DNA from 2 places in the Streptomyces sp. NPDC111628 genome. Region 2 is predicted to be linked to the other one. Evidence: riboswitches for the same ligand, from Rfam matches in the RefSeq annotation. Region 2 holds a riboswitch; the other holds the start of a gene.
What was found. Region 2 has a riboswitch for S-adenosylmethionine ahead of ACZ7MF_RS34390 (aminotransferase class V-fold PLP-dependent enzyme). Riboswitches for the same ligand answer to the same signal wherever they lie in the genome.

Region 1: it holds a riboswitch for S-adenosylmethionine, as region 2 does, so the genes downstream of both, thrC (threonine synthase) here and ACZ7MF_RS34390 (aminotransferase class V-fold PLP-dependent enzyme) in region 2, are expected to answer to the same signal.

Annotation. Positions count from the first base shown of each region.
Region 1 covers NZ_JBVKBZ010000001.1:170,437-185,588, reverse strand. Annotated here, with positions in the region: gene ACZ7MF_RS00940 (TetR/AcrR family transcriptional regulator) at 1-280, shown strand, start outside; gene ACZ7MF_RS00935 (SDR family NAD(P)-dependent oxidoreductase) at 303-1,052, opposite strand; gene ACZ7MF_RS00930 (TetR/AcrR family transcriptional regulator) at 1,147-1,755, shown strand; gene ACZ7MF_RS00925 (hypothetical protein) at 1,763-2,299, opposite strand; gene ACZ7MF_RS00920 (hypothetical protein) at 2,332-2,721, opposite strand; gene ACZ7MF_RS00915 (helix-turn-helix domain-containing protein) at 2,840-3,679, shown strand; gene ACZ7MF_RS00910 (DUF397 domain-containing protein) at 3,663-3,878, shown strand; gene ACZ7MF_RS00905 (hypothetical protein) at 3,841-4,188, opposite strand; gene ACZ7MF_RS00900 (carboxylesterase/lipase family protein) at 4,185-5,726, opposite strand; gene ACZ7MF_RS00895 (NADH:flavin oxidoreductase) at 5,760-6,890, opposite strand; gene groL (chaperonin GroEL) at 7,125-8,750, opposite strand; gene ACZ7MF_RS00885 (cold-shock protein) at 9,075-9,278, opposite strand; gene ACZ7MF_RS00880 (MoaD/ThiS family protein) at 9,697-9,972, opposite strand; gene thrC (threonine synthase) at 9,969-11,261, opposite strand; SAM riboswitch class I at 11,279-11,426, opposite strand; gene ACZ7MF_RS00870 (glucosyl-3-phosphoglycerate synthase) at 11,579-12,523, shown strand; gene ACZ7MF_RS00865 (hypothetical protein) at 12,534-13,244, opposite strand; gene ACZ7MF_RS00860 (alpha,alpha-trehalose-phosphate synthase (UDP-forming)) at 13,391-14,794, shown strand; gene ACZ7MF_RS00855 (hypothetical protein) at 14,801-15,152, opposite strand, start outside.
Region 2 covers NZ_JBVKBZ010000007.1:382,918-398,069, reverse strand. Annotated here, with positions in the region: gene qcrB (cytochrome bc1 complex cytochrome b subunit) at 1-863, shown strand, start outside; gene trpD (anthranilate phosphoribosyltransferase) at 998-2,062, shown strand; SAM riboswitch class IV at 2,143-2,259, shown strand; gene ACZ7MF_RS34390 (aminotransferase class V-fold PLP-dependent enzyme) at 2,511-3,902, shown strand; gene ACZ7MF_RS34385 (glycerate kinase) at 3,818-5,077, opposite strand; gene ACZ7MF_RS34380 (SLC13 family permease) at 5,089-6,504, opposite strand; gene ACZ7MF_RS34375 (response regulator transcription factor) at 6,587-7,252, opposite strand; gene ACZ7MF_RS34370 (sensor histidine kinase) at 7,249-8,613, opposite strand; gene ACZ7MF_RS34365 (small secreted hydrophilic protein) at 8,672-8,995, opposite strand; gene ACZ7MF_RS34360 (Lrp/AsnC family transcriptional regulator) at 9,153-9,434, opposite strand; gene ACZ7MF_RS34355 (rhomboid family intramembrane serine protease) at 9,431-10,201, opposite strand; gene ACZ7MF_RS34350 (hypothetical protein) at 10,358-10,597, shown strand; gene ACZ7MF_RS34345 (NYN domain-containing protein) at 10,660-12,003, shown strand; gene ACZ7MF_RS34340 (C40 family peptidase) at 12,235-13,278, shown strand; gene ACZ7MF_RS34335 (C40 family peptidase) at 13,515-14,531, shown strand; gene ACZ7MF_RS34330 (hypothetical protein) at 14,617-15,152, shown strand, end outside.

The sequences.
Region 1 (15,152 bases), on a different contig from region 2:
CGCCCTGCTCGAACTGCGCCTGGAGGCCACCCGGCGCCCCACCCTGCGCGCGGTGCTGACCGAACGCGTCCGCGAGGACGTCGCCGCCAACGTCGCCCACCACGAGGCATCCGGCCTCCCCGGCGACGCCATGGCCGTCAAGCTGCTCATGCTCGCCCTGAACTGGCTGATCGTCGAACGGCTCACGCTGCCGGACGTGTTCACCGAGGAGGAGCGGGACCGTCTGGTGACGGCGGCGGTCGACCGCATCGTGATGCCGGACGGGCCGGCCGGGGGCTGAACCCCCGCTCCCGCGCGCCGGGTCAGATCTGGTTCTCGCCGCCGTCGACGTACCAGTTGGCGCCGAGGACGAAGCTGCTCTGGTCCGAGGCGAGGAAGGCCACCACGGCGGCGACCTCCTCGGGGCGCCCCATCCGGCCGATCGCGGTGTCCCCGGCGAGCTTCGTGTGGACGGTGGGCGCGTTCGACTCGCCGAAGAGGTTGGTGATCCCGGGGGTGTCGACCGGCCCCGGGGAGATCGCGTTGACCCGGACGCCACGGCCCTTGAGCTCGTTCGCCCAGCCCCGCGCAAAGGTCCGGACGGCGGCCTTGGAGGCGGCGTACAGGCTGAACGCCTCGGCGCCGTTGTCGGCGGCGGTGGAGGCGTTCAGGATTACCGAGGCACCGTCGTTGAGCAGCGGCAGCGCCTTCTGCACGGTGAAGAGCGTGCCTCGCACGTTGACGCCGAAGATCTCCTCGAACCGCTCCTCGGTGATCTCCTCCAGCGGCACGAGCGAGGCGGTCGCCGCGTTGGCGAAGACCACGTCGAGCCCCCGGCCGCGGGCGCGGACCGCTTCGTAGAGCCGGTCCAGGTCGGCCGGGTCCGAGACGTCACCGGCCACCGCCGTGACCCGCTCGGCGCCGATGATCTCCACGGCCGTGTCCAGGGCCTCCTTGCGCCGCCCGGTGATGAACACGTGCGCGCCCTCGTCCGCCAGCCGCACCGCGCTGGCCAGACCGATCCCCGTGCCGCCGCCGGTGACGACGGCCGTCCTGCCTTCGAGCTGTCCCATGGTGAGCACCCTTCCCGATATTCGGTACCGATCGGTACTGAAAGCGACCGTAGCACATCCGTACCGCTCGATACGGAAGGCGTAGACTGGGACCATGGAGACGCGACAGAAGGGGTCGATCGGCCGACCGAGGGGCTTCGACGCCGACGAGGCGCTGGAGAAGGCCATGCGGGTCTTCTGGGAGCAGGGCTACGAGGGCGCCAGCCTCACCGACCTGACCGGCGCCATGGGCATCACCCGCACCAGCATGTACGCGGCCTTCGGCAACAAGGAGGACCTGTTCCGCAAGGCACTCGAACGCTACGAGGAGGGCCCCGCCTCCTACGTGGCCCGCGCCCTGCGCAAGCCCACCGCCCGCGAGGCGGCCACCGCGTTCCTGAACGGCGCCGTGGAGGTCAGCACCCGCCCCAACTGCCCGTCCGGCTGCCTGGGCGTCCAGGGCTCACTCGCCTCCGGGGAGACGGGACGGTCGGCCCGTGACCTGCTCGCCGACTGGCGCGAAGGGGGCGTCGGTCAACTCCGCGACCGGTTCCGGCAGGCCGTGGACGACGGCGACCTGCCGCCCGGCAGCGACCCGCTGCACATCGCCCGCTACCTCATGACCTTCGCCAACGGCATCTCCGTGCAGGCCGCCGGGGGCGCCACTCGCGAAGACCTCCAGCGGGTGGCCGAGACCGCCCTGCGCAACTGGCCACCCGCCTGATCCGGAGTCAAGGGCTGCCGGGGCCTGCTGCCGCCAGGGCCTCCGCCACCGCCTGCCGCAGCGAACGGCCGGTGATCCGGCGGTTCTCCCCGTCGGCCAGGTGCGCCGCGGCACGACCCACCCATTCCGGGTCGCCGAGGAGCTGGAGCTTCCCCTCATCGGTGAGCTGCCGCAGCAAGGCCTCCAGCCGGAGCGCGTCGACCGCCCGGTAAGGGTGCGTGTGCTGATCGAAGCGCAGTTGGTGATCCTCGTACGGGTGGCGCAGCGTCATGTGCAACCAGCCGCCCTCACGCCTGGCGACCATGCCCCTCAGCGTGTACAGGCCCCTGTTGTTCGTGTCCCAGGGGTGCTTGCCCCAGGTGAGCCTGATGCCGTTCATGATCCTGGACCACGGGACCAACTGCCCCTCGGATTCCGGCTCATGCTGGTGGAGCCCTTCCGGGCGAAACTCCACCCAGTGGGCGTCAGGCCGGGTGGCATCCCCGACTCGCCAACGGCCGTCGGTCAGTTCCAGCGGTCCCAGAGACGTACGGTCTTCCCCCATGCGGTCATTGAACCACGCGGACTGCCACGCCCTCAGGGGCGCGCACTCTCGCGGTTCGTCCTCCTTAGCCGCGCCTTCAGCACTTCCTCCGGCCGCGCCACCCCCACCGATGCCCGCGGGCAGTCCCACTCCCGGCCCCCCGCGACCGGCCGCAACTGCACACTGCCGCCCACGTGCCCCATCACCTCCCCCACCCGCCCGTCCCTCGCGTCCACGGCATGCGTGCCGACGGCCGGCCGCTCGCCCCGCACCACGGACGCCAGCCGCTCCGCGACCCGTACGTTGCACCGACCCAGGTCGACCAGGGCGAACGGCTCGTCACTCGCGCCGGTCACCGGATCGACGCACAGGGACGGCAGTACGACACCGGCGCCCACGAGGGCCTGCCGCAGGGACTCGACGACTTCTTCGGTCGACCGCACCCTTCCTCACCTCCACGCTGAGTTCGTGATTCGCGACACAGCGTGTCCGTTGCACTCCTAACCTGGCCATACAGGGCGCTCCAACAATCCCTGCTGTGCGACCGGGAGTTCCGTCACCATGCCAGGACCGAAAGACCTCGACCCGTCCTCGTCCCCGCGCGCCCTCCTCGGCGCCGAGCTGCGCCACGCCCGCGAGAAGTCCGGCCTGAGCCAGGAGGAACTGGGCGCGCGGCTGTTCGTCAGCGGCTCCTTCATCGGCCAGCTGGAGTCCGGCACGCGCCGGATGCAGCCGGAGTACGCCCGGCTACTGGACGACGTCCTCGGCACGGAGGATTTCTTCCGGCGGAACTGCGCGGCGTCGGCCAAGTCCAAGTATCCGGAGCACTTCGCCGAGGCGGCGGAGGCGGAGGCGACCGCCACGGAGATCAGGGAGTACGCGCCCCTGCTGATCCCCGGCCTGCTGCAAACACCCGTGTACACACGAGCGGTGTGCCGCGCCTATCAGCCCACCGCGCCGGATGATGTGATCGAGGCACTCGTGACGGCCCGAATGGAGAGGACCCATCTGCTCGACGATCCAACAGAACCCCTGTTGTGGGTGGTGCTGGACGAGGCTGCGTTACGTCGGGCTACGGGCGGCCCCCAGGTGATGGCCGAGGCACTCGACCACGTCGTCGCTCTGATCCGCCAGAACCGGATCATCGTGCAGGTGCTGCCCTTCGAGTCGGGGGCGCACGCGGCTCTGGAGGGCGCCATCAAGTTGATGAACTTCGACAACGCCCCGCCGCTGGCGTATTTCGAAGGCGTTGGGATGGGGCGGCTCGAAGACGATCCCTCAACCGTGCACTACCAGCGCCATACCTACGACCTCCTTTCGGCCTGCGCTCTACCCCCTCAGAACTCCCTGGCCCTTATCGAGTCGATGGCGCAGGATTACGCTCATGAGGAGCGACACTGAGGCGACTTGGTACAAGTCCAGCTACAGCGGCGGCAGCGGTGGCAACTGCCTCGAAGTCGCCACCGGCATCCCCACCGTCGTCCCGGTCCGGGACTCGAAGAACCCCGCCGGACCCACCCTCCGCTTCCAGGCCGAGGCCTGGGCGGTCTTCGTCGACGGAATCAGGCGCGGCCGCGTCTCAGGCCCAGGTGGACGGTGACCGCGGCCAGCCCGGCCGCGCCGTACGCCAGCCACCAGCCCCCGGCCCGGTAGTCGTCCGCCGCCCCCTCCTCCTGCGCCTTCCTCTGCTGTTCGTACGTCCGCGTGCCCGCCGAACGGCCGTCGGCGAAGTCGTACAGGTCACACGTCTCCCCCGGCTTCATGGGCCCCGAGCGCTCCGCGTCCCCGTACTCCTCGATGATGCCGTCGCACTGCGGGGTGCCGCCGGCGGTCGCCGCCTCGGTGAGGAAGTACGCGCCGACGACGACCGGGACGGCGAACAGGCCCAGCAGGAGTCCTCGGAGGCTCACGCCTTCGGGTCCACCAGCGGCAGCGGCGCGAACTCGTGGCCCTCCCAGAGGCGTCGGGAGGTCTCGTTCGGGTAGGGCGCGACGGCCGACTCGGCGTCGAAGACCCGCACGAGGCGCTGCCGCGTGTCGTACGCGGGCCAGCCCGGGTCGCCGGTGCGGGCGAAGGCCGTCCAGGCGGCGCGGAAGCCGGACGACAGGGCCAGCGCCTCCGCGGACGGCTCCGCGCCGCCGAACTGGAGCAGTGCCAGGTCCGCCTGGAAGGTGCCGAAGAGGAGCGGGATGTCCAGGGCGTGGCAGGCGCCCAGGGCGCCGCCGTAGGCCGGGGCGGGCCAGGTGAGTTCGTAGACGTGGGACCGGCCGCCGCCCGCGAGGTGGGCCTCGGCCAGGTGCAGGGACGGCATCGCGAACAGCCAGTCGGTCTGGACGCGTTCGTAGAGGTCGTTGGCCGACGCGTCCGGGAACGCAGCGCGGTAGGCGGCCTCGCCGCCCGGGGCGTACAGGCGCAGGGCGGCGCTCGCGCGGTCCTCGCCGATCTCGCCGAGTTTGCCCGCCATGGCGGTGAACAGGCGGTTCTCGTCACGGTTGTGACCGGCGATCAGCTCGACGTCGCGCGCCGCGCCGGAGGCGAGCGCCTGCCAGGGCGTGACCGGCAGGAACTCGCCGTCCACGACGGGCGCGTACGGGGTGACCGTGGGCGCGGCCTGGCCCCAGCGGGGGACGTTGCCCGGCATCTTCGGGGCGAGGGCCTGGCCCGCCTTGACGAGCTGGTCCGGAGTGAGGTCCGCGAGGTCTTCGACGGTCGGGCGCAGGCCCAGCTCGGCGGCGAGGGCGGCGCCGATGTCGGCCGCCAGCTCCGCCGAGAAGAACGTGCCCGGCACGCTCTGGGCGACGGCCCGTCGGAAGAGTCCGGCCGCGCGGGGCATGGCGAGCAGGGCGGCCACGGAACCGGCGCCGGCCGACTCGCCGAAGATCGTGACCTGGTCGGGGTCGCCGCCGAACGCGGCGATGTTCTCCTGTACCCAGACCAGCGCCGCGATCTGGTCGAGCAGGCCCCGGTTGGCGGGGGCGCCCTCGATGTGGGCGAATCCCTCCATGCCGAGGCGGTAGTTGAGGGTGACGACGACGAGGTCGCCGTCGGCGGCTATGCGGCGGGCATCGTAGGCGGGGCTGCCGGAGTGGCCCATCTTGTAGGCGCCGCCGTGGATCCAGACCATGACCGGGCGGTGGGCGGCCGGGTCGGGGGCGGGCGTCCAGACGTTGGCCGTCAGCCAGTCGTCGCCCCCGGGGACGTCCGAGGGGCCGGCGGTGCCTGCGACGCCGAGGTCCTGCGGGGGCGGCGGGCCGAAGGCGTACGCGTCGCGTATGCCGTCCCAGGGGCGGGGGCGGCGCGGGGCGGCGAAGCGGGCGTCCCCCACCGGGGGCTGGGCGAAGGGGATGCCGCGGAAGACGGTCAGCCCGTCCTCGGTCCGGCCGCGCACCGCGCCGGAGGAGGTGCGCACCACGGGTTCCACTGACTCGGCAGGTCCAGGGATCGTCATCCTCCGGACCCTACGCCGTGGTGCGCACCGCGCTCAGCTGAGGGTCTTCAGCGATGCCGCGTCGTACGGGGCGAGTTCGTCGAAGCGTCCGTCGAGGACCTTCTCGGCCCACCGCGGGTCGTGGAGCAGCGCGCGGCCGACGGCGACCAGGTCGAACTCGTCGCGTTCCAGGCGGTCGAAGAGGTTGTCGAGGCTGCCGACGGGGGCGCCCTCGCCCTGGAAGGCCTTGGTGAAGTCGCCGTCGAGGCCGACCGAGCCGACGGTGATGGCGGTCCTGCCGGTGAGCTTCTTGGTCCAGCCCGCGAGGTTGAGGTCCGAGTCCTCGAACTCCGGGAGCCAGTAGCGGCGGGTGGAGGCGTGGAAGGCGTCGACACCGGCCGAGGCGAGCGGGGCGAGGATCGCCTCCAGTTCCTGGGGCGTCTCGGCGAGGCGGGCGCCGTAGACGTCCTGCTTCCACTGGGAGTAGCGGAAGATCACGGGGAAGTCGGCGGAGACCGTCTCCCGTACGGCGGCCACGATCTCGGCGGCGAACCTGGTCCGGGCGACGGGGTCGCCGCCGTAGGCGTCGGTGCGGCGGTTGGTGCCGGACCACAGGAACTGGTCGACGAGGTAGCCGTGGGCGCCGTGGATCTCCACGCCGTCGAAGCCGATGCGCTCGGCGGCCGCGGCGGACTCGGCGAAGGCGCCGATGACGTCGTCCAGGTCGCGCTGGGTCATCGCGGTGCCGGTGGGCTCGTCCTCGCCGATGCGCAGGCCGGACGGCCCGACGGCGGGGGCCTCCGGGAAGGGCTGCTCCCCGGCCTTGCGGACCATGCCGATGTGCCACAGCTGCGGCACGATCGTGCCGCCCGCCGCGTGCACCGCCTCGGCGACCTTCGCCCACCCGGCGAGCTGCTCCTCGCCGTGGAAGCGCGGGACGCGGTCGCTCTGCCCGGCCGAGTCGTGGCCGACGTAGGTGCCCTCGGTGACGATCAGTCCGACGCCGGCGGCGGCGCGGCGGGAGTAGTACGACACCACGTCCTCGCCGGGGACGCCGCCGGGGGAGAACATCCGGGTCATCGGCGCCATCGCGATGCGGTTGGGCACGGTGAGGCCGTTGATGGTGGCCGGGCGGGCGAGCAGTTGGGCGGCGCGGGTGGCGGCCTCGGCGGGGGTGACGGTCACGTGGGGGCTCCTGAGTCGGGGTACCGGTCGGTATGTGCGCGCGCATTCATCGCACTCCAACGGGAACCGGCCCGCCCCGCCGGACCATTCCGCCCGGCCGCCCGATGTGATCCTGGCCACAGCAAAACGGGGCGGGCGGCGGGTGAGCGCGGACACGCCCGAGGGCGGCACCCCCCTCGCGGGGAGTGCCGCCCTCGGTCCGTGCTGGACGGTCGATCAACCGGAACCGGTCGATCAGAAGTCCATGTCACCGCCCGGCATGCCGCCCGGGGCGCCCGCCGGAGCGGCCTTCTCGGGCTTGTCGGCGATGACGGCCTCGGTGGTGAGGAACAGCGCGGCGATGGAGGCGGCGTTCTGCAGGGCAGAGCGGGTCACCTTCGCCGGGTCGATGATGCCCTCGGCGATCATGTCGACGTACTCACCGGAGGCGGCGTTCAGGCCGTGGCCGACGGTCAGGTTGCGGACCTTCTCCACGACGACGCCGCCCTCGAGACCGCCGTTGACGGCGATCTGCTTCAGCGGGGCCTCCAGGGCGAGCTTCACGGCGTTGGCGCCGGTCGCCTCGTCACCCGACAGCTCCAGCTTCTCGAAGACCTGGGAGGCCTGGAGCAGGGCCACGCCACCACCGGCGACGATGCCCTCCTCGACGGCCGCCTTCGCGTTGCGAACGGCGTCCTCGATGCGGTGCTTGCGCTCCTTGAGCTCGACCTCGGTGGCGGCACCGGCCTTGATGACGGCCACGCCGCCGGCCAGCTTCGCCAGACGCTCCTGGAGCTTCTCGCGGTCGTAGTCCGAGTCGCTGTTCTCGATCTCGGCGCGGATCTGGTTGACGCGGCCCTGGACCTGGTCGGCCGAACCGGCGCCGTCCACGATCGTGGTCTCGTCCTTGGTGATGACGACCTTGCGCGCGCTGCCCAGCAGGTCGAGCGAGGCGTTCTCCAGCTTGAGGCCGACCTCCTCGGAGATGACCTCGCCGCCCGTGAGGATGGCGATGTCGCCGAGCATGGCCTTGCGGCGGTCGCCGAAGCCCGGGGCCTTGACGGCGACGGACTTGAAGGTGCCGCGGATCTTGTTGACGACCAGGGTCGACAGGGCCTCGCCCTCGACGTCCTCGGCGATGATCAGCAGCGGCTTGCCCGACTGCATGACCTTCTCCAGGAGCGGCAGCAGGTCCTTGACGTTGCCGATCTTGGAGTTGGCGATCAGGATGTACGGGTCGTCGAGCGACGCCTCCATACGCTCCATGTCGGTGGCGAAGTACGCCGAGATGTAGCCCTTGTCGAAGCGCATACCCTCGGTGAGCTCCAGCTCCAGACCGAAGGTCTGGGACTCCTCGACGGTGATGACGCCTTCCTTGCCGACCTTGTCCATGGCCTCGGCGATGAGCTCGCCGATCTGGGTGTCGGCGGCGGAGATCGAGGCCGTGGAGGCGATCTGCTCCTTGGTCTCGACGTCCTTGGCCTGCTCCAGCAGGGCGGCGGAGACGGCCTCGACGGCCTTCTCGATACCGCGCTTGAGGGCCATCGGGTTGGCACCGGCCGCGACGTTGCGCAGGCCTTCCTTGACCAGGGCCTGGGCGAGAACGGTCGCGGTGGTCGTACCGTCGCCGGCGACGTCGTCCGTCTTCTTGGCGACTTCCTTGACCAGCTCGGCGCCGATCTTCTCGTACGGGTCCTCGAGCTCGATCTCCTTGGCGATGGAGACACCATCGTTGGTGATCGTGGGGGCGCCCCACTTCTTCTCGAGGACGACGTTGCGGCCCTTGGGGCCGAGCGTCACCTTGACGGCGTCCGCGAGCTGGTTCATGCCGCGCTCGAGGCCGCGCCGCGCCTCCTCGTCGAACGCGATGATCTTGGCCATGTGAAGTGGTCCCTCCAGGACTGGGGGTGATTCCTTCGGACCGCGCCCGCGCCCGCGACGGACGGCTCGCCTGCCTTGTGGTTCCTTCCCCACCCGGCCTGCGGGCCTCACCGACCCGGTCCTTCGTTGTCACTCTCACCTTCAGAGTGCTAACGCCAATGATTAGCACTCGGCATGGTCGAGTGCAAGCGCCTCTCGGCGATCGGGCCCCGCCGTCAGCCACCCGCGAACAAGGGGACGAGGGGCGTCCGGGCAGGCCGAAGGGCCCGTACCCAGCGGGTACGGGCCCTTCGGATGAAGACCGGGTTGCGGTGGCCGCGCGTCTCAGGCGCTGAGGCGAACCATGTCGGCCTGCGGGCCCTTCTGACCCTGCGAGATCTCGAACTCGACCCGCTGGCCTTCTTCGAGGGTGCGGTAGCCGTCCATCTGAATCGCGCTGTAGTGGACGAAAACATCCGCACCACCGTCGACCGCGATGAAGCCGTACCCCTTCTCCGCGTTGAACCACTTGACGGTGCCCTGAGCCATGCCTAACTCCCCTATTACTGGCCCTTGCACAGATCCGCACTTCGCGGACCCGGGTCAGACCTCGCCCCCTCACGACTGGGGGCGTGCGCCGGAACGCGTCGACCGCGGCTGAATGTATCTGTCCAACTGCCGTCTGCAACAGGTCAATCGGACGAGAAATCTGGACGTACCCGGTCCGGAATGTGGCGAACTTTCGCCTGAATACGGGTCAAGTCGGGTCACGCAAAGGGAACAAAAGCCGCGAAATACGCTCGCACTTTGGCTACTTCTTGTCGGGCGGGCGGCAGGAATTAACGGTTCCCGTTGTGTCGATCGGGAGCGCGTTCCCCAACTCTACCGCGCTCAACCACATGGAATTGCCCCCTCCGTTTCTCTTACGGAGAGGGCAATACGCACTACGAGGGGTATCCGCGGTGGATCAGCCGCCGGCGACCGCCGGGATGATCGAGACGCCCGCGCCGTCCGGCGTCGCGGTCTGAAGGCCCTGCTCGAAGCGGACGTCGTCGTCGTTGACGTAGACGTTGACGAAGCGGCGCAGCTTGCCCTGGTCGTCCAGGACGCGGGCGGCGATGCCGGTGTGGTTCTTCTCCAGGTCGGAGATGATCTCCCCGAGGTTGGCACCGTCGGCACTCACCTCGGCCTTGCCGCCGGTGTAGGTACGCAGGATGGTCGGGATGCGAACGGTCACGCTCATGCGAGGCCAGCCTCTCGGAAGGAGTCCAGGTTCGGGCGGATGGTGGCGGTGAGGCCGGTGCCGGCCACCGCGTCGAGGGTCTTCAGGCCGTCGCCGGTGTTGAGGACGACGGTGGTGAGCGACGGGTCGAGCACCCCGTTCTCGATCAGCTTCTTCGTGACGCCAACCGTCACGCCGCCCGCCGTCTCCGCGAAGATGCCCTCCGTGCGGGCGAGCAGCTTGATCGCGTCCACGACCTGCTCGTCGGTCACGTCCTCCACGGCGCCGCCGGTGCGGCGGGCGATGTCGAGGACGTACGGGCCGTCGGCCGGGTTGCCGATGGCCAGCGACTTGGCGATGGTGTTCGGCTTCTGCGGGCGGACCACGTCGTGACCGGCCTTGAACGCCGTGGAGACCGGCGAGCAGCCCTCGGCCTGCGCGCCGAAGATCTTGTACGGCCGGTCCTCGACCAGACCGAGCTCGATCAGCTCCTTGAGCCCCTTGTCGATCTTCGTCAGCTGGGAGCCGGACGCGATCGGCACGACGAGCTGGTCGGGCAGCCGCCAGCCGAGCTGCTCGCAGATCTCGTACGCGAGGGTCTTGGAACCCTCGGCGTAGTAGGGGCGCAGGTTGACGTTGACGAAGCCCCAGCCCTCGCCGGCCGGGTCGCCGATCAGCTCGGAGCAGAAGCGGTTCACGTCGTCGTAGTTGCCCTCGATGCCGACCAGCTCGCCGCCGTAGACGGCGGCCATGACGATCTTGCCCTGCTCCAGGTCGTGCGGGATGAACACGCAGGAGCGGAAGCCGGCCCGGGCGGCGGCGGCGCCGACGGCACCGGCGAGGTTGCCGGTGGAGGAGCAGGACAGGGTGGTGAAGCCGAAGGCGCGGGCGGCCTCGATGGCCTGGGCGACGACGCGGTCCTTGAAGGAGTGCGTCGGGTTGCCGGAGTCGTCCTTGACGTACAGCCCGCCGGTGACGCCCAGCTCGCGGGCGAGGTTGTCGGCCTGGACGAGCTTGGTCCAGCCGGGGTTGATGTTCGGCTTGGTCGCCACGTCGGCGGGGACGGGCAGCAGGGGGGCGTAGCGCCAGATGTTCGCGGGGCCCGCTTCGATCCGCTTGCGCAGCTCTTCGGTGTCGTAGGCCGAGAAGTCGTAGGCGATCTCGAGGGGGCCGAAACACTCTTCGCAGGCGAAGACCGGTCCGAGCGGGACCTTGTGGCCGCACTCCCGGCAGCTCAACGCGGCGGCGGGGCCGAGGTCGACGGTGCCGTCGGCGGAGTTCGTGGAGGTTTCGGCAGTCTGCACAGCCATGGAGGCGAGGCCCTTTCTCCTCATCTTCCTCACGACGCATCTCGCCGTGAGACGGATTTGGCACCTTCCCTAGCCGGGAGCCTCGCCACGTCCGTGTGACAAGAGCCGGCTGGAGGGTTGCCGGGGCTTCATCGGGCCGTATCCCTCTGCCCCTCTGGATGAGCGGTATGTGGTTGTTTTTCGGTGGTGCACACGGCGACCCCGGCATGCGGGGGTCCCACGCGTTGTTCAAGACTGTAACCGAAGGCCAGGACGGTTGAGATAGTCGTCCGTACCGCGAGATGGATCACAATGGATCACGAAGGAGACCACGGGACGTGCTGGAAGAAGTCGAGCGCTGGCTGAACGCACGCTCCTGGTCGGCCGCGGACCGGCCGGTCCAGCACCTTCTGTCCGCCAAGCACGCCACCGGTCAGTCGGTGAGCGTGGTGCTCCCCGCCCTGGACGAGCAGGCGACCGTCGGCGACATCGTCTCGGTGATCCGGCGGGAGCTGGTGCTCCGCCATCCGCTCGTGGACGAGATCGTGGTCGTGGACTCCGGGTCGAGCGACCGGACGTCGGAGGTGGCCGCGGCGGCCGGGGCGCGCGTCGTGCACCGCGACGCGATCCTGCCCCGCATCCCCGCCGTGCCCGGCAAGGGCGAGGTGCTGTGGCGTTCGCTGCTGGTCACCGGCGGGGACATCGTCTGCTTCGTCGACGCGGACCTGCGCGAGTTCTCCGCCGACTTCGTCTCCGGGATCGTGGGCCCGCTGCTCACCGATCCGGACGTGCACCTCGTCAAGGCCATGTACGACCGTCCGCTGGCCGGGGCGGCCGGGCAGGGCGGCCGGGTCACCGAGCTGATGGCCCGCCCGCTGCTCAACATGCACTGGCCGCAGCTGGCCGGCTTCGTCCAGCCGCTGGGCGGGGAGTACGCGGCCCGCCGCTCGCTGCTGGAACGGCTCCCCTTCCCGGTCGGCTACGGCGTCGAGCTGGGCATGCTGGTCGACGCCCTGCACCTGGTGGGCCTGGACGCGCTCGCGCAGGTCGACGTCGGGGTCCGCGTCCACCGCCACCAGGACGGGCGGGCGCTGGGCCGGATGGCCGCGGCGATCTACCGCACCGCCCAGCTCCGCCTGGCCCGCGGCCACCTGGTCCGCCCGGCCCTCACCCAGTTCGAGCGGGGCGTCGACGGCTTCGAGCCGCGCACCTACGCCGTGGACACCGAGGAACGGCCCCCGATGACGGAGATCGCGGAGTACGCGGCCCGGAAGGTGGCGTGACCCGGGCGCCTCAGCCCGAGACGCCGTCCGACCAGCGCCACCTGCCGCCGGAGTCCCGCTCGCAGGTCAGGTACTCGCCGCCGCGGCCGTGGGTGCTCAGGCCCCGGTGCTTCTTGGCGCAGAACTGGCCGTCGGCGTAGCAGTTTCCGGCCGGGCTCATCAGCTCGCAGACGCCGGAGCCGCCGCCGGTCCCGCCGCCCCCGCTCGTGCCGCCGGTGCCGTCGGCCCGGGTCTTCGACGGTTTCGGGGCCGGCTCGGGCGTGTGCAGCAGGCGCCCGGCGCAGTCGCGGCCGTCGCGGGGGACGGTGAAGGTCACGGCGCCGGAGCCGCCGCTCTGCTCGCAGACCTTCTCGCCGCTGCCCCAGGAGGAGGCCCGCTGCCCGCTGCCCTCAAGGCGCACGGTGTAGCCGACGTGCGCCTTCTCGGCGGCGCTGACGGCCGCCCCGATGCTGCCGCCGGTGAGGTCCGGCAGCGTGACGGCCGTGGGGGTGGGGGCGGGAGTCGGGGTCTCGGTGCTGGGGGACGCCTCGGGGGTGGGGCTGCTGCTCGGCGTGGCCGGGTCGGTGGCGGAGGCGGTGGCCTTCGCGGGCGCCTCGTCCGCCGTGGTGCTCGCGTCGCCGTCGCCGCAGCCGGCCAGGGCCAGCGCGGAGGCCGCGATCAGTGCCGCCGTGGCCGCGAGTCCGCTCGTGCGCCGGTGCCGTGTGCGTATACGTATGGGCATGGTGCGCCCGCCCCCCAAGAAGTTGAAATGTGCACCGCACATCCTCAACCTGTTCACACTTCCTGCACAAGACGCGTGACCGAATCGCCGTCGGCGTGACCCGGGGAAACGTTTGAGGTGCGAGGGGCCGGGCTAGGTTGAGGCGTATGGCTTCAAGCTTCGGTGCTGCTCAGGTGCTGGTCGCCTCCAACCGGGGACCGGTCTCGTACGAGGTGCGCGGGGACGGCTCGCTGCACGCCAAACGGGGCGGTGGCGGGCTCGTCTCGGGGCTGTCGGCCATCGGGCCCGACGCCGGCGCGCTGTGGGTGTGCTCGGCGCTGGGCGACGGCGACCGCGAGGCGGTGCGGCGCGGGGTCGGCGAGGACGGCGTGCGGATGCTGGACGTGCCGGCCGACGTGCACGCGGACGCCTACAACGGGATCGCCAACTCGGTGCTGTGGTTCGTGCACCACATGCTCTACCAGACGCCCCTGGAGCCGGTCTTCGACGCGGAGTTCCGGCGGCAGTGGGCCTCCTACGAGGCCTACAACCGGGCCTTCGCCGAGGCGCTGGCCGAGGAGGCGGCCGAGGGCGCGGTCGCGATCGTGCAGGACTACCACCTGACGCTGGTGCCGGGAATGCTGCGCGAGCTGCGCCCGGATCTGCGCATCGGCCACTTCTCGCACACGCCCTGGGCCCCGGTGGACTACTTCCGGCTGCTGCCGGACGACATCGCCGAGCAGGTGCTGCGCGGGATGCTGGGCGCCGACCGGCTCGGGTTCCTCACCCGGCGCTGGGCCGACGCGTTCACCGCCTGCTGCGACGCCGTGGTGGGCGGGCTCGGCGGCACCGAGATCGGCGTGCACGGGCTGGGCGCCGACGGCGACTTCCTGCGGAAGCGGTCGCACGAGGCCGACGTCGAGGAGCGGATGGCGGACCTGCGGGCGGAGATCGGCACCGCGCCGGACGGCAGCACGCGCCGCACCGTGGTGCGGGTGGACCGCACCGAGCTGTCCAAGAACATCGTGCGCGGTCTGCTGGCCTACCGGGAGCTGCTGGCCGGGCGGCCGGAGTGGCGCGGGCGGGTCGTGCACGTCGCGTTCGCCTATCCCTCGCGGCAGGATCTCGCCGTGTACCGGGAGTACACGGCCGAGGTGCGGCGGGTCGCGGAGGCGGTCAACGAGGAGTTCGGGACGCCGGGGTGGACGCCGGTCGTGCTGAATCTGGAGGACGACTTCGCGCGGTCGCTGGCGGCGTACCGGCTGGCGGACGTGGCGCTCGTCAACCCCGTCCGGGACGGGATGAACCTGGTCGCGAAGGAGGTGCCGGTCGTCTCCGACGCGGGGTGCGCGCTGGTGCTGTCGCGGGAGGCGGGCGCGTACGAGGAACTGGGCGAGGACGCGGTGGTGGTGAATCCGTACGACGTGGTGGGCACCGCGGACGCGTTGCACGCGGCGCTCGGCCTGTCGGCGGGGGACCGGGCCGAGCGCTCGAAGCGGCTGGCGGCCGCCGGCACCGCGTTGCCCCCGGCGCGGTGGTTCCTTGAGCAGCTGGACGCGCTGCGGGGCTGACGGGGGTTACTTGTCCTGGACCGGCGGGCAGGTGCCGGTCTCCTCGCCGATGGAGTTGATCTCGGCGTTCGGCCGCGGGTCACCGGCGTAGTTCACCTGGTCCGTGCACTTGACCCCGTCCTCCTTGGGGGTGCCGGAGGACGTGCCGCCCGACTGCGGCTCGGGGCAGGTGCCGGTGTCCGCGCCGATCGAGTTGATCTCGACGTTCGGCCGCGGGTCACCGGCGTAGTCCAGCTGGTCCGTGCACTTCTCCCCCGCCTCCTGGTCCGGCTTCGACGCCGCCGGGGGCTGCGAGGACGCGCCACCGGTGGCGGTCCCGTCGTCCGCGGTGGGGGGCTGTGCGGCGCTCGTCGCGGTC
Region 2 (15,152 bases):
TGCCGCTGCTGCCGGTGTACACGGCGAAGGCCGGAGGCTTCTTCTTCCTGGTCTTCGGTGTGATCTCCGTCGTGTCGGCCATCGCCACGATCAACCCGATCTGGGCCATCGGGCCCTACCGGCCCGACCAGGTCTCCACCGGCGCCCAGCCGGACTGGTACATGGGCTTCTCCGAGGGCCTGATCCGTGTGATGCCTGGCTGGGAGATCAACTTCTGGGGCCACACCCTCGTCCTGGGTGTGCTGATCCCGCTGATCATCTTCCCGCTGGTCCTGGCGGCGATCGCGGTCTACCCGTTCATCGAGTCCTGGGTCACCGGCGACAAGCGCGAGCACCACATCCTGGACCGCCCGCGCAACGCCCCGACCCGTACGGCCTTCGGTGTCGCCTGGCTGACCGTCTACTTCGTGCTGCTGATCGGTGGCGGCAACGACCTGTGGGCCACGCACTTCCACCTGTCGATCAACGCGATCACCTGGTTCGTCCGCATCGCGTTCTTCGTCGGACCGGTCGTCGCCTTCATCGCCACCAAGCGGATCTGCCTCGGCCTGCAGCGCCGGGACAAGGACAAGGTGCTGCACGGACGCGAGTCCGGCATCATCAAGCGCCTGCCGCACGGTGAGTTCATCGAGGTGCACGAGCCGCTCAGCCAGGAGCAGCTGCACACGCTCACGGCGCACGAGCAGTACCAGCCGGCCGAGATCGGCCCGACGGTCGACGAGAACGGCGTCGAGCGCAAGGTGAGCGGCACGCAGAAGCTCCGTGCCAAGCTCAGCGAGTCGTACTACGGCGAGGAGTCGCAGATTCCGAAGCCGACCGTCGAGGAGTACAAGGAGATCACGAGCGGCCACGGCCACCACTGACCCTCCAGCGTCGCCACACCACGGTCGAAGGGCCCCGTTCCGGTCTGCGGACGGGGCCCTTCGCCGTGCCCGGGGCTGGATAGGGTGGGACCCACATCCCCTACTCGACGACCCATACGATTCAGGAGCGGCTGATGAGCGCTGTGACCCCCGCTGGAGGCGACACCACGGCGGACCGCTCCTGGCCCGCCCTGCTGAACGGACTGCTGGACGGCCGCGACCTGAGCGCGGACGACACCGCCTGGGCGCTGGACGTGATCATGCGCGGCGAGGCGACCGACGTGCAGATCGCCGGGTTCGCGGTGGGCCTGCGGTTCAAGGGGGAGACGGTCGAGGAGATCTCCGGGCTGGTCCGCACCATGTACGAACACGCCAACGTGATCGAGGTGCCGGGCAAGACCGTCGACATCGTCGGCACCGGCGGCGACGGCGCCAAGACGGTCAACATCTCCACCATGTCGGCGATCGTCCTGGCCGGCACGGGGGCGAAGGTCGTCAAACACGGCAACCGGGCCGCCTCCTCGGCGTCCGGAGCCTCCGACGTCCTGGAGAAGCTCGGGGTCAACCTGGAGCTGACGCCGCAGCGGGTGGCCGAGGTCGCCGAGGAAGCCGGCATCACCTTCTGCTTCGCCGTGAAGTTCCACCCGGCGCTGCGCCACGTGGCGACGGCCCGCGGTCAGCTCGGCATCCGTACGGTGTTCAACTTCCTGGGTCCGCTGACCAACCCCGCCCGGGTGAAGGCCCAGGCGGTCGGGGTCGCCCACGCCCGGATGGCACCGATCGTCGCCGGTGTCTTCGCCGAGCGCGGCCACTCGTCGCTGGTCTTCCGCGGCGACGACGGGCTCGACGAGCTGACCACGACCTCCACCTCCCGGGTCTGGGTCGTGCGCGACGGCCGGGTCACCGAGGAGACCTTCGACCCGCGGGACGTCGGTATCGAGCTGGTGCCGGTCGAGGCGCTGCGCGGGGCCGACGCCTCCTACAACGCCGACGTCGCCCGCCGCCTGCTGGCCGGCGAGCGGGGTCCGGTGCGGGACGCGGTCCTGCTGAACTCGGCGGCGGCCCTGGTGGCCCTGGAGCCCGGTGAGGGTCCGCTGGCGGCGCAGTTGCGGGCCGGGATGGACCGGGCGGCCGAGGCGATCGACTCCGGGGCGGCCCGGCGGGTGCTGGAGCGCTGGGTGGCCGTGAGCCACGCGTAGCGGCCCTGGTGTGTGACGTGCGTCCCGCGATCCGGACCCGGGTTGCGGGACGCCGATCATTTCCCCTAGGTTTTTCGACAGGTCATGAGTGACAGTCATGAGGCCCCGGCCGACTGTCCGGCAACCCTCCGTCCGTGGCGGGGTGCCCCGGGTGAAGACCAGGTCGTGGACAGCAAGGTCCACGGCAAGCGCGGACCCCTCGCGGAACCAGGGGTCCTGGGTCGTCCGAGGGAGTCTCCCGTGAACCAGCGAATGCGATAGGGCCTGTCCTTCGGACCGGCCCGACGCCCCCGAAGCGGTGCCTTCATCCCCCGGTGTGCGTGCCAGGCCCCGCAGCCCCGGGCCGGGCCGAAGGACAGGCCCTTGGCCGCAGAGCCCGCCTCCGCACGCCTTTCCTCACTTCACTTCACAGCGCCCTTCTGCGTGCTGGTCCTCACGGGAGTCCGTCATGTCCGTACCCACTGCTGTCGCCGCCCCGCTGTCCGTGCTCGGCCGGGACGTCAGCGTCCCGCTCGTCACCGGCGGTCAGGTCACCTACGCCGCGCTCGACTACGCCGCCAGCGCGCCCGCGCTCCAGCGGGTCTGGGACGACGTGGCCGCCTACGCCCCGTACTACGGCAGCGTGCACCGGGGCGCCGGGTACCTCTCGCAGCTGTCGACCGACCTGTTCGAGAACGCCCGCACAACCGTCGCCGGGTTCCTCGGCTGCCGGGACGACGACCAGGTGGTCTTCACCCGGTCCACCACCGACTCCCTGAACCTGCTCGCCGCCGCGCTGCCCGCCGACTGCCGGGTCTTCGTCTTCGAGACCGAGCACCACGCCTCGCTGCTGCCCTGGCGGGACGCCGACGTCACCTACCTCGACGCCCCGCGCACGCCCGCGCAGGCCGTCGAGACCCTGGAGCGGGCCCTCGCCGCCCGCGAGCCGTACGGGCCCGCCCTGGTCTGCGTCACCGGCGCCTCCAACGTCACCGGCGAGCTGTGGCCGGTGCGGGAACTGGCCGCAGCCGCGCACGCGCACGGCGCCCGGATCGTGCTGGACGCCGCCCAGCTGGCCCCGCACCACCCGGTGAGCGTGCGCGACCTGGACGTGGACTGGGTCGCCTTCTCCGGGCACAAGCTGTACGCGCCCTTCGGCTCCGGCGTGCTGGCCGGGCGGGCCGACTGGCTGCGCGAGGCCGAGCCGTACCTGGCCGGCGGCGGCGCCAGCCGCAGTGTCTCCCGGCGCGCGGACGGCGGCGTGGACGTCCAGTGGCACGACAGCGCGGCCCGCCACGAGGCCGGGTCGCCCAACGTCATCGGCGTCCACGCGATCGCCTCCGCCTGCAAGGCGCTCACCGAGGCCGGGTTCGACACGCTGGTCGCCCGCGAGGAGTACCTGATCCGGAAGGTGCGCGAGGGCCTCGCCGAGGTGCCCGAGGTGCGGATCCTCTCCCTCTTCGGCGACGACGCGCCGCGTGTCGGGGTGCTCTCCTTCGTCGTCGAGGGCTGGAACAGCTCGCACTTCGCCGCCGCGCTCTCCGCCGAGTACGGCATCGGGGTGCGCGACGGCCTGTTCTGCGCCCACCCGCTGGTGCGCACCCTGCTCGGCAGCGACCCGCAGACGCAGGGCGAGTGCGGCGCGCCCGAGGCGGCGCCCGGCGAGAAGTCCCTCAACGCCATCCGCGTCAGCTTCGGCGCGGGCACCCCGGACGAGCACGTGGAGCGGTTCGTGAGCGCCGTCCGGGAGCTGGTGAGCGACGGCGCCCGCTGGAACTACCGCACCGAGGACGGGCGCTGCGTGCCCGACACGACGTCCGGCGACACGCTGCCGGTGACCGGCACCGGCACCGCCGCCTGAGCCGTCCCGCCCGGCAACCGGGCCCCCAGCAGCACCATCCGCAGCGCCCGTTCCGTGGCGTCCGTGAGGAGCTCGGAGGCGCGCAGCAACGCGTCCGCCAGGGCCATCGGCGCCGGCATGATCCCGTGGCAGGCGTCCACCCCCGGCACGTCGTGCGCGCCCTCGCCGAGCGTGCCCGCCAGGGCGAGGACGGGCCTGCCGGAGAGCTTGGCGCGGCGGGCCACCTCGGCCGGGACCTTGCCGCGCGGCGTCTGGTGGTCCAGGGCGCCCTCGGCGGTGAGCACCAGGTCGGCCCGGGCGAGCCGGGCGTCCAGGTCGAGGTGGCCCAGGAGCACGTCGAAGCGGGGCAGCAGCCGGGCCCCGACGGCGGCGAGCCCCGCGCCGAGACCGCCGGACGCGCCGGTGCCGGACCCCGTCCACAGGTCGGTGCCGACGACGCCGAGGTCGCGGGTGAGGACGCGCGCCCAGTTCTCCAGCCCGGCCGACAACTCCTCGACCTGCGCGGGCGTCGCCCCCTTCTGCGGCCCGAACACCCGGGCCACGCCCCGCTTGCCGCACAGCACGTTGTACGGGTTGCAGGCGACGAGCAGCTCGGTGTCCTTCAGCCGGGCGTCGAGACCGGACGGGTCGATGCGGACGAGGCGGTTCAGCTCCCGTCCGCCGGGGCCGAGTTCGAAGCCGTCCGCGTCCAGCAGCCGGGCCCCGAGCGCCTGGAGCGCGCCCGCGCCCCCGTCGGACGTACCCGAGTCGCCGCAGCCGACCAGGACGCGCCGCACCCCGGTGTCGAGGGCGGCGCGGATCAGCTCGCCGACGCCGTACGTGGTGGTGGCGCCGGGGTCGCGCAGGGCGCGGGGGACCAGGGACAGGCCCGCGACGGCCGCCATCTCCACCACCGCCGTGTCCCCGGTGCCGAGCAGCGCGAAGTGGGTGCCGACGGGGTCGCCGACCGGGCCGGTGGCGGCCAGCGCCACCAGCCGCCCGCCGGTCGCCTCCGCCAGCGCCACGGCGGTGCCCTCGCCGCCGTCCACCAGCGGGATGCGGTCGATCTCGGCGTCCGGCAGCACCCGGCGGACGCCCGCCGCGATGGCGTCGGCGGCGGCCCGCGCGGACAGGGACTCCTTGAATCCGCTGGGGGCCACGACCACACGGTTCAGCACAGGGGACGGAGAAGACATGGTGGGCTCCTTCAGCGGGTCACGGGCACGCCGAGCAGCGGCCAGACCGCGGCGGCGAAGAACAGCACGAGCAGGGCGGTCAGCGGCGCCAGTACGGCGGACAGCCGCAGCAGGTCGCGCGGGGTGTAGGTGGGGACGCCGGGCACGTCGGCGAAGAGCGTGACCGGCTTGGCGGAGGCCGGGAGCGTGTGGCAGAACCCGGCCGCCGCCGTCGAGGCGAGCGCGGCGGCGACCGGGTTGACCCCGGCGCCGACGGCCGCGGCGATCACCAGCGGGACCAGCATGGAGGAGCGGGCGGAACGGGACTGGAGGACCAGGTGGGCCGCCGTGCTCACCGCGACCACCACGCCGAGGAAGACCGCCGGGGCGACGTTCGCGGGCAGGCCCGACACCAGCCACTTCGCCGCTCCGGAGTCGGCCAGCGCCACGCCCATCGCCATCGTCGCCGCCATGAACAGCAGCAGCGACCACGGCACGGTCCTCAGCGCGTCCTTGAGCCGTACGGTGCCCAGCGCGGGGGAGGAGGCGACGACCGCGCCGATCAGCGCCACCACGGCCGGGGACACCCGGTGCAGGGGCTCGCTGCACCACAGGGCCACCACCGTGGCCAGCAGCAGCGCGCAGCGTTTCTCGGCCTGCGTCCAGGGGCCGGTGACCGGGCTCTCGCTGTGCCGCTGTATCTCCTCGGCGGTGATGCGGACGGGCCCCGCGCGGTCCGTGCGGCGCGTGGTCGTCAGCAGGACCGTCTCGGCGGCGAGGTGGGAGGAGGCCACCGCCAGCGGCAGGCCGAGCAGCAGCCACTGGGTGAAGCCGATCCGGTCCCCGGTCGCCTCCCACAGCACCGACACCGTGATCAGATGCGCACCCGCACCGATCAGGGTCGCCACCGCCGACAGCAGGATCACGGTCGGGAACAGCAATGCCAGCATCACGACCAGTCGTTTCCGGTCGGCGAGCGCCTTGGCGAGGGCGAGGAACACCGGCAGCGCGAGCGCCGCCCGGCCCGAGGTGGCCGGTACCGCGAAGGCCGTGACGACCAGCGCGGCCGTCGTCAGGTGCACCAGCTGCCGCACCGTGCGCGCCCCGCCCACCAGGAACGCCGCGGCCCGCCCCGCGAGCCCGGTCCGGGCGACCGCGGCCGCGAGCACGAAGGCGCAGATCAGCAGCCACACCGTGTCGTCACCGAGGGTGCCGAACAGCGTGTCGCTGCTGATCACACCGGTCGCGGTCAGCGCGAGCCCGGCACCCAGCGCGATGTACGTGTCGTCGATCGGCGTACCGATCCAGGCGCAGGTGGCCAGCGCGAACACGGCGAGGGTGAGGCGCGCGTCGCCGCCCAGGGCGGGGAAGTTGGCGGGGACCGCCAGCAGCGCGCACAGGGACAGCGCGGCGCACAGGGCCGCCGCGAGGCGGAGGTTCAACGTCACGCCTCGAGCGTCCACGGGCGCGGTGAGCCCTCAATGAGGGTCACATGAAGGAAACTTCACCGGGCCGCGCGGGCTGCGGGCCTCACCAGGCCGGCAGCCGGTACCCCATCCCGCGCACGGTCTCCACCTGCTGCGCGCCGAGCTTCTTGCGCAGGGCCCGCACGTACACGTCCACGATGTTGGAGCCCGGGTCGAAGTCGTAGCCCCACACGTGCGACAGGATCTGCTCGCGGGACAGTACCTGCCCCGGGTGGCGCAGGAACAGCTCCAGGAGCACGAACTCACGGGCCGTCAGGTCCACGGTGCGCCCCTCGGCGCGGGCGCGGCGGGTGCGCAGGTCGAGGCTGAGCGCCCCCGACTTCAGCACCGTCACCTCCGGTGCCCTGGCCGCCGTCCGCAGGCGCAGCCGGACCCGGGCGAGCAGCTCCTCGAAGCGGAACGGCTTGGTCATCCAGTCGTCGGCGCCGCCCTCCAGACCTGCCACCGTGTCCCGTACCGAGTCCCGTGCCGTCAGCACGATCACCGGGGTCGTCACCCGGGCCTCGCGCAGCTCGCGCAGCACCGTGAAGCCGTCCCGGCCGGGCAGCCCGATGTCCAGGACGACGAGGTCGAAACCGCCGGTGAGGGCGTACTCGTAGGCGGCGTCGCCGTCGGCGACCGCGGTGGTGGTGAAGCCGTTGGCGCGCAGGCCCTTCTGGACGAAGGAGGCGATGCGGTCCTCGTCCTCGACGATGAGGATGCGGTTCATGGTCGTGCCTCTTCCAGAGTGAGTACGAAGGTGGCGCCGCCGCCCCCGGTGGTGCGCAGGTCGACCCGGCCGCCGTGGCCCTCGGCGATCGCCCGCACGATGGACAGCCCGAGCCCGGCGCCCGTGCCGCGCACCCCGCGGCGGGCCGTGCCGCGGCGGAACCGCTCGAAGATCACCTCGGCGTCCTGCGGCTGGACGCCGGGTCCCGAGTCGGCGACGTACAGCTCGATGCGCGAACCGTCGGCGCGGGAGCCTATGCGGACCCGCTGACCGGCCGTGGTGTGCTGCACGGCGTTCTGCGCGAGCTGCACCATGGCCTGGGTGATCCGCTGCGGGTCGAGGTGCGCCTCCCGGTCGGCGACCGAGTCCAGCACCCACTCCCGGTCGCCGAGGGTGCGGGCCTTGACGTAGACGTCGGCGGTGAGTTCGGCGAGCTGCACCGGCTCGGGGGTGACGAAGTCGGGGCGTTCGGCCTTGGCGAGCAGCAGCAGGTCCTCGACGATGCGGCTCATCCGGTCCAGTTCGTCGGTGACGAGCCGGACGGTCTCCTCGCGCTCGGCCGGATCGTCGCCCATCAGCTCCAGGTGGCCGCGCACGATGGTGATCGGGGTGCGCAGCTCGTGCCCCGCGTCGTCGACGAACCTGCGCTGGGTGGCGAAGGCGCGCTCCAGGCGGTCCAGCATGGCGTTGAACGTCTCGGCCAGGGCCGCCACGTCGTCGTGGCCGTGCACCGGGATGCGCCGGGTCAGGTCCTGCTCGGTGAGCTGGGCGGCGGTCGTGCGCACCAGCCGCACCGGCTTCAGGATGCGGCCCGCCACCACCCAGGCGATGCCGGTCGTCATCAGCAGGGCGACGCCGGAGATGGCGAGCAGGACGCGGAACACCTCGTCCGCGCGCGCCTGTTCGCGCCCCGGGTGGAAGGCGACCACGAACGCGGCCGCCGGTTCGCCGCCGTAGCGGGCCACGGTGACCTTGGCCCAGCGGATCTCGCCCTCGGGCCGGTCCAGGGTGCCCGAGGAGTCGGGGGAGGCGTAGATGCGGCGCCGGGCGTCGGAGTCCTCGTGCAGGGGCCGGCCGACCGGGATCTCGCGCTGCTGGATGATCTGCGTGGGCCGGCTGCCCACCTCGCCCACCAGGCCGACCAGTTCCTCGTCCAGGTCCGCGTACTGCCGCTCCAGGAACACCCGCAGCAGCCGGCCCGGATCGGTGAACGGGCGGCCCGTCTCCGGATCGAAGCCCTGCTCCTCGAAGTTGGCGAACTCGCCCGCCTCCTGGGCGAGCAGACCGTTGATCCGCTGGTCGGTGTCGCGCAGCAGGATCGAGCGGGTGGTCGCCGCCACCGAGGCCAGGGCGACCGCCATCACGAGCAGCAGCCACAGCAGGATGCGGACCCGGGCCGAGATCCGGCGGCGCTCGCGCTCACCCGTCGCCGGGTCCGTCGTCCCCGGCCGTGTCGTCCGCGGAGTCCGCGGGTTCCCCGGCGTCCCGGCCGCCCCGGTCGTCGTCATCGTCGTCATCCGAAGGGCCGTCGGTGACCGGCGGCCGCGTCACCACCTGGTCGCTGGGCGTCGGCTCGGGCGAGGAGGAGGTCGGCGCCGGGGTGGGGGAGCCGCTCTCCAGCTCCACCTTGGCGGGGACCTTGGGCTCCTGCGGGCTGTCGGTCAGGGCGAAGCTGGTCGCGGCGATGCCGAGTGGGATGAGGACGACGGCCGCGAGGGCCGCCATCCGGCGGGAGAAGACCATGCGGTGGATTCTGCGCGGGGTATCCGGTGGGCCGGATGAGCCCTGGATGAAGAAGCCTTCATCTGCATCTGCCCGTTGTCGGATCAGTGCCGGTCCGCCGTGGCTGGTCGCGCAGTTCCCCGCGCCCCTTCGGGGGCGCTTCCCACTCGCCGGCGTCTCAGTTGTCCAGGCCGATCGCGAACGCCGCCTCCAGGTCGTGCTGGGAGTAGGTGCGGAACGCCACGTGGGTGTCCGTGCCCTCCACGCCCGGGATCTTGCTGATCCGGCCGGGGATGACGTCGGCCAGGTCCTCGTGCTTGCTCACCCGCACCATGGCGATCAGGTCGTAGGTGCCGGTGACGGAGAAGACCTCGCTGACACTCTCCAGCGCGGCGATCTGCTCCGCGATCTCGGGAATGCGGTCCACGCTGGTCTTGATGAGGACGATCGCGCTGATCACGGCTGGTTCTCTCCCTCGGGCGCCGCCACTGGAACGCCACCAACTCTAGTCGCACGTCCGAACCGCACCCAGGCGAAGGCGAAGCCCAGGCCGAAGCCCACCAGGTGCGCCAGGTACGCCACCCCTGGACCGTCACCGGCCCGCCCCGCCGCCAGCCACTGAAGGGAAACCCAGAACGGCAGCACGACCCAGGCCGGGAAGCGCAGCGGCAGGAAGAAGAGGAAGGGCAGCAGGCTGGTCACCCGGGCCCGCGGGAAGAGGAACAGGAACGCGCCGAGGACCGCGGAGATCGCCCCCGAGGCGCCGACCAGGGACTCCTGGGAGTGGGCGTTGGCGCCCGCGTAGCCCACCAGGGCCAGGTAGCCGCAGCCGAGGTAGAACAGGGCGAACTGGAGCCGGCCCATCCGCTCCTCCGTCATGGCGCCGAAGACGTAGAGGAAGAGCATGTTGCCCAGCAGGTGCACCCAGCTGCCGTGGACGAACAGTGCCGTGGCCGGGGTGAGCGCCGACCCGGGGGAGTCCTCGAACAGTTGTGCGGGGATCACGCCCCAGCGCCGGAAGTAGGCGCGCTGCGCCGCCAGCACCTCCTCCCCGGTGCCGTACACCGGATTCAGGCCCGCCGCCGGGCTGATCAGGAACAGCAGACAGCACAGCGTGATCAGCGTGTACGTCACCGGCGCCGCCCGGCGCCGCGACGAGCGGGCCCCGACCAGCGCCCCGACCGCGGAGACCGTTGTGCGGACCGCCTTGCTCCAGTTGCGGATCATGGACACAGAGCATGACGTAACGGGCGCGAGGGCTCATAGCGCCTCGCCGCCGTGGACACGCGGGCGTCGGGTACCCGCCAGGCCGTAGGGTTACGTGCCACACGCACCGGGGGAGCCCGGCGCGTCACCGACACTGGAAGAGAGTGAACAGCCACGATGACGGTTCCCCTGCCGACCGACACGACGCGGTGGCGCTGCACCCTCTGCGGCAACCTCACCCGCTTCGACGTGACCCGGGCCTCGAAGGTCGTCGAGTACGTGCACCTCGACCTGGCCGGTGAGCCGACGGTCGAGGAGCGCGAGGTGCTCAGTGAGACCATCGAGTCGGTGCGGTGCCGCTGGTGCAACGCCGTGGACCAGGTGGAACTCGTGGACAGGCCGGGTGCCGCCTCCTGAGGGGAGCGGCCCCGCACCAGGCGATTCCGGCCCGGGATCGCCCTGAGACATTGGGGTGACGGATGGTGGAGACACACGGCGGGGGGCCGGGCGACGGCGCCGCTGAGGTGCTCGACCGCCCGCTGCCCGACGGCGTGCGCCGCCGGGTCGTGCAGATCGTGTCCGACGGCTTCGGCTCGCTCACCCTGGGCGAGCTGCCCGCGCAGCTGAGGCAGTACGCCAGGTTCGCCCCGAACCGCCGGGCCAAGTTCGCCGGCAACGCCATGGCCGCCGCGGTGGAGACCGACCCGCTCTTCCGCCAGCGCATCGGCGAGAAGTTCCGCGAGGTCCAGCCCGAGCTGGCGGACGCGCTGGACGCCGGGTCCGCGCTGCCGGCCGCCGACCCGCTGGACGTGGCCGCCGCGGCCTACGTACTGCGCCCGCACGGCTGGGTGAAGCTGGTCACCGCCGCCGGTGAGGAGGCGCAGCGCGCGGACGCCGAGCGTGCCGACGAGGAGAGCCGCGCGGAGCTGGAGCGGCTGCACGAGGAGCTGGCCCGGGCCCGGGAGCACACCAGGACCGAGACCGAGCGGCTGCGCGGCGAGCTGGACACGGCGAAGCGGGAGACCGAGTCGCTGCACCGCAAGCTGCGCTCCGCCCTCAGCGACGTCAAGCGCGGCGAGGCGGCGCTGCGCAAGGTCCAGGCCGAGCTGGACGCCGTACGGGCCGAGGGGCAGACCCAGGTGTCCGCGGCCGAGAGCGAGACCCGGCGGCTCAAGGCCCGCCTGGGGGAGGCCGAGGCGGCCCTGGAGACCACCCGCAAGGCCGCCCGCGAGGGGCGCAGCGTCGAGGACATGCGGGTACGGCTGCTCCTGGACACCCTCCTCGACGCCACCCAGGGGCTGCGCCGCGAGCTGGCGCTGCCCCCGGTGTCCGTGCGGCCCGCCGAGACCGTGGACGCGGTCGAGCCCGGCCGGATGACGCCGAAGGACATCGCCAACCGGGCCCTGTCGGAGAACGACCCGGCGATCCTCGACCAGTTGCTGGCGTTGCCCCAGGCGCACCTGGTCGTCGACGGCTACAACGTCACCAAGACCGGCTATCCGCAGATGCCCCTGGAGAAGCAGCGGCTCAGGCTGCTCGGCCAGCTCTCCCAGCTCGCCGCGCAGACCGGCGCCGAGATGACCTGCGTCTTCGACGGGGCCGAACTCGTCGCTCCGGTGCTGCTCGCGCCGCCGCGCGGGGTGCGGGTGCTGTTCTCCAAGCCGGGTGTCACCGCCGACGAGCTGATCCGCCAGCTGGTGCGGGCCGAGCCGCCGGGCCGGCCGGTCATCGTCGTCTCCACCGACCGCGAGGTCGCCGACGGCGTGGCGCGCGCGGGCGCACGCCCGGTGGCGTCCGTGGTGCTCCTCAAGCGGCTTTCCTAGCCCCTCGTTCACTTCCGTACCAACCGCAACGTAGGCGCCCTATGCCCGAATTGACGGAACCATCACGCAACGTAGTGTCAGGCGGGCGTCACTGCAGGTGAGTTGTGGCGGAAAACGCGGTGCGTAACCGTGATTTTTCGGCGGAGGATTTGAACTGATCACGAGTGGGTCACTAGGGTCACCCTTCGAACCCTCGAACGGGTGATCCCTCTCAAGAAGGAGCTCGTCTCCGTGGCGTCCCACCGTCGTCCCAAGCAGCCGAGCCGCACGCGCGTGACCGTGCTCACCACCGCTGCCGCCGCCGCTGTCGTTCTCAGCTCCCAGGCCGCCAACGCCGCCCCGAGCGAGAAGCCGAGCAAGGACGAGGTCAAGGCCAAGGTCGACAAGCTCTACGAGGAGGCCGAGCAGGCCACCGAGAAGTACAACGGCGCCAAGGAGAAGCAGGAGAAGCTCCAGAAGGAGATCTCCACCATCCAGGACAACGTCGCCCGCGGCCAGGAGGAGCTCAACGAGCTGCGCGACGGCCTCGGTTCGATGGCCAGCGCCCAGTACCGCTCCGGCGGCATCGACCCCTCCCTCCAGCTCTTCCTGTCCGCCGACCCGGACAACTACCTGGACAAGGCCTCCACCCTCGACCAGCTGAGCGGCCAGCAGGTCGAGGCGCTGAAGAAGATCCAGGTCAAGCAGCGCGACCTCGCGCAGCAGCGCTCCGAGGCCTCCGAGAAGCTCAAGGACCTCTCCGCCACCCGCACCGAACTGGGCAAGAAGAAGAAGGAAGTCCAGGGCAAGCTCTCCTCCGCGCAGAAGCTGCTCAACACGCTCACCGCGCAGGAGAAGGCCGCCCTCCAGGAGGAGCAGCAGCGCTCCAACCGCGCCAGCGAGCGCCAGGTCCTCACCGGCGGCAAGTCCACCCCCGCCTCCGGCCGCGCGGGGGCCGCCTTCGCCGCCGCCCAGGGCAAGATAGGCACGCCCTACGTCTACGGCGCCACCGGCCCGTCCTCCTTCGACTGCTCGGGCCTGACCTCCTGGGCGTACGCGCAGGCCGGTGTCGGCATCCCGCGCACCTCCCAGGCGCAGGCCAACTACGGCACGCGCATCTCCTCGTCGAGCCAGCTGCAGGTCGGCGACCTCGTGTTCTTCTTCAGCGACCTGCACCACGTCGGCCTCTACGCCGGCAACGGCCAGGTCCTGCACGCGCCGCGCACCGGCACGAACGTCCGCTACGAGTCGATGAGCACCATCGGCGGTCCGTTCATGTTCGGCGTACGGGTCTGACCGTGCTCCCCGTCCGGGCCCGACCCGGACGACCCGCGCCACCCGAAGTCACCCCCACCCTGCCGCCCGTTCGGGCGAATCACGTCCGGGTCCTGTGACCCCCCGCCCCGCCGGTGACCTGCGTCAGCGGCGGGGCGTCGTGTTGCGCGGCGCCGGAGGTCGTTGGCCGGTGCCCCGCCGGGGGGTTACTGTCTGCCGCGTTTCCCCGTCCGCCAGCGGAAGGAGTGCGGCTTCCCGTGGGGTCCCATCGCCGCCTTGCACCATCCGGGTTCGACCGCGGCTCCACCGCCGCCGTCGGCCTGCTCTCCGTGGCCGCCGCGCTCCTGGGCGCCGTACCGGCCGCGGCCGCCCCGCACGACGACCGGCGGGCGGAGGTGGACCGGCTCCACACCGAGGCGGAGCAGGCGACCGAGGCCTACAACAAGGCCGACGCGCGCACCGACGCGCTGCGCGAGCAGGTCTCGACCGCGCAGGAGTCCATCGCCCGGCAGCAGGAGCGTGTCAACACCATGCGGGACGCGCTCGGTTCGCTGGCCGGGGCCCAGTACCGCTCCGGCGGCATCGACCCGTCGCTGGCGCTGCTGCTCTCCGCCGAACCGGACGACTACCTCGACCGGGCCTCCGTGCTCGACCGGATCACCACCCGCCAGGCGGGTGAGCTGCGGGAACTCCAGCAGGCGATGCGCGACCTCGCGCAGGACCGTGCCGAGGCGGCCCGCAAGCTCACCGAGCTGGAGCAGGGCCGCAAGGCCGTCGCCGCCCACAAGACGACCGTGGAGCGCAAGCTGGCCAAGGCCCGCGCGCTGCTCGCCGCCCTGCCGGACGACGAACGCGCCGCCTACGGGCGGGGCTCCCGCTCCGGCCGCGAGGACCTGACCGCCCTCGCCGGTGCCGCGGCTCCCGCCTCCGGCCGGGCCGGAGCCGCCTTCGCCGCCGCCCGCTCCGCCCTCGGCAAGCCCTACGTCTGGGGCGCCAACGGGCCCTCCGGCTTCGACTGCTCGGGCCTGACCCAGTGGGCCTACGCGCAGGCCGGAGTGGGCATCCCGCGCACCTCCCAGGCGCAGTCCGGCGCCGGGCGGCACGTGTCCCTGGCCGAGGCGCGCCCCGGCGACCTGGTCGCCTACCGCGACGACGCCAGCCACATCGGCATGTACGCAGGCAACGGCCAGGTGATCCACGCGCCCTACCCCGGCGCGCCGGTGCGCTACGACCCGGTCGGCATGATGCCGGTCTCCTCGGTCACCAGGGTGTGACCCCACGGCCCTTCCGGCCCGCCGCGTCCACCGCGTCCGCAGTGCCCGGTGCCTTCCGCGGCCCGGCGCCCGTACGATCGGGAAGGTGGCTGGTCGAAGGCGGGTGTCGGGGTTCTCGGTGGTGGCGCTGTGCCTGCTGCTGGTCGCCCTCGTGGGCTGCGGCGGCCGGACCGCGACCGACCCGTCCACGACCGACGTCCAGCGGGTGCTCGACCGGCGGGCGGCGGCCGTCCTCGCCCACGACGCGGCCGCCTACGCGCGCACCGGCACCGGCACCGACACCGGCTTCGGCAACCTGAGCGCGATCCCGCTCGCCGCCTGGTCCTACCGGGTGCGGGACGTGGAGCGCACCGGCGACACCGCCACCGCCGACGTCGAGCTGCGCTACCGCGTCGAGGGCTACGACCGGGGTCCGGTCTCCGCGGGCCGCACCGTCCGGCTGAGCCGCGACGGCACGAGAGGGACCTGGGCCGTCGCATCCGACCGCCCCGCCGAGGAGTCCGGCCAGCAGCCCTGGGACCAGGGCGCGGTCCGGGTCGTGCGCGGCACGCACAGCCTCGTCCTCGGCGTCGGGCAGTCCACCGCCGCCCTGGGCCGTTTCGCCGACCTGGCCGACCGGGC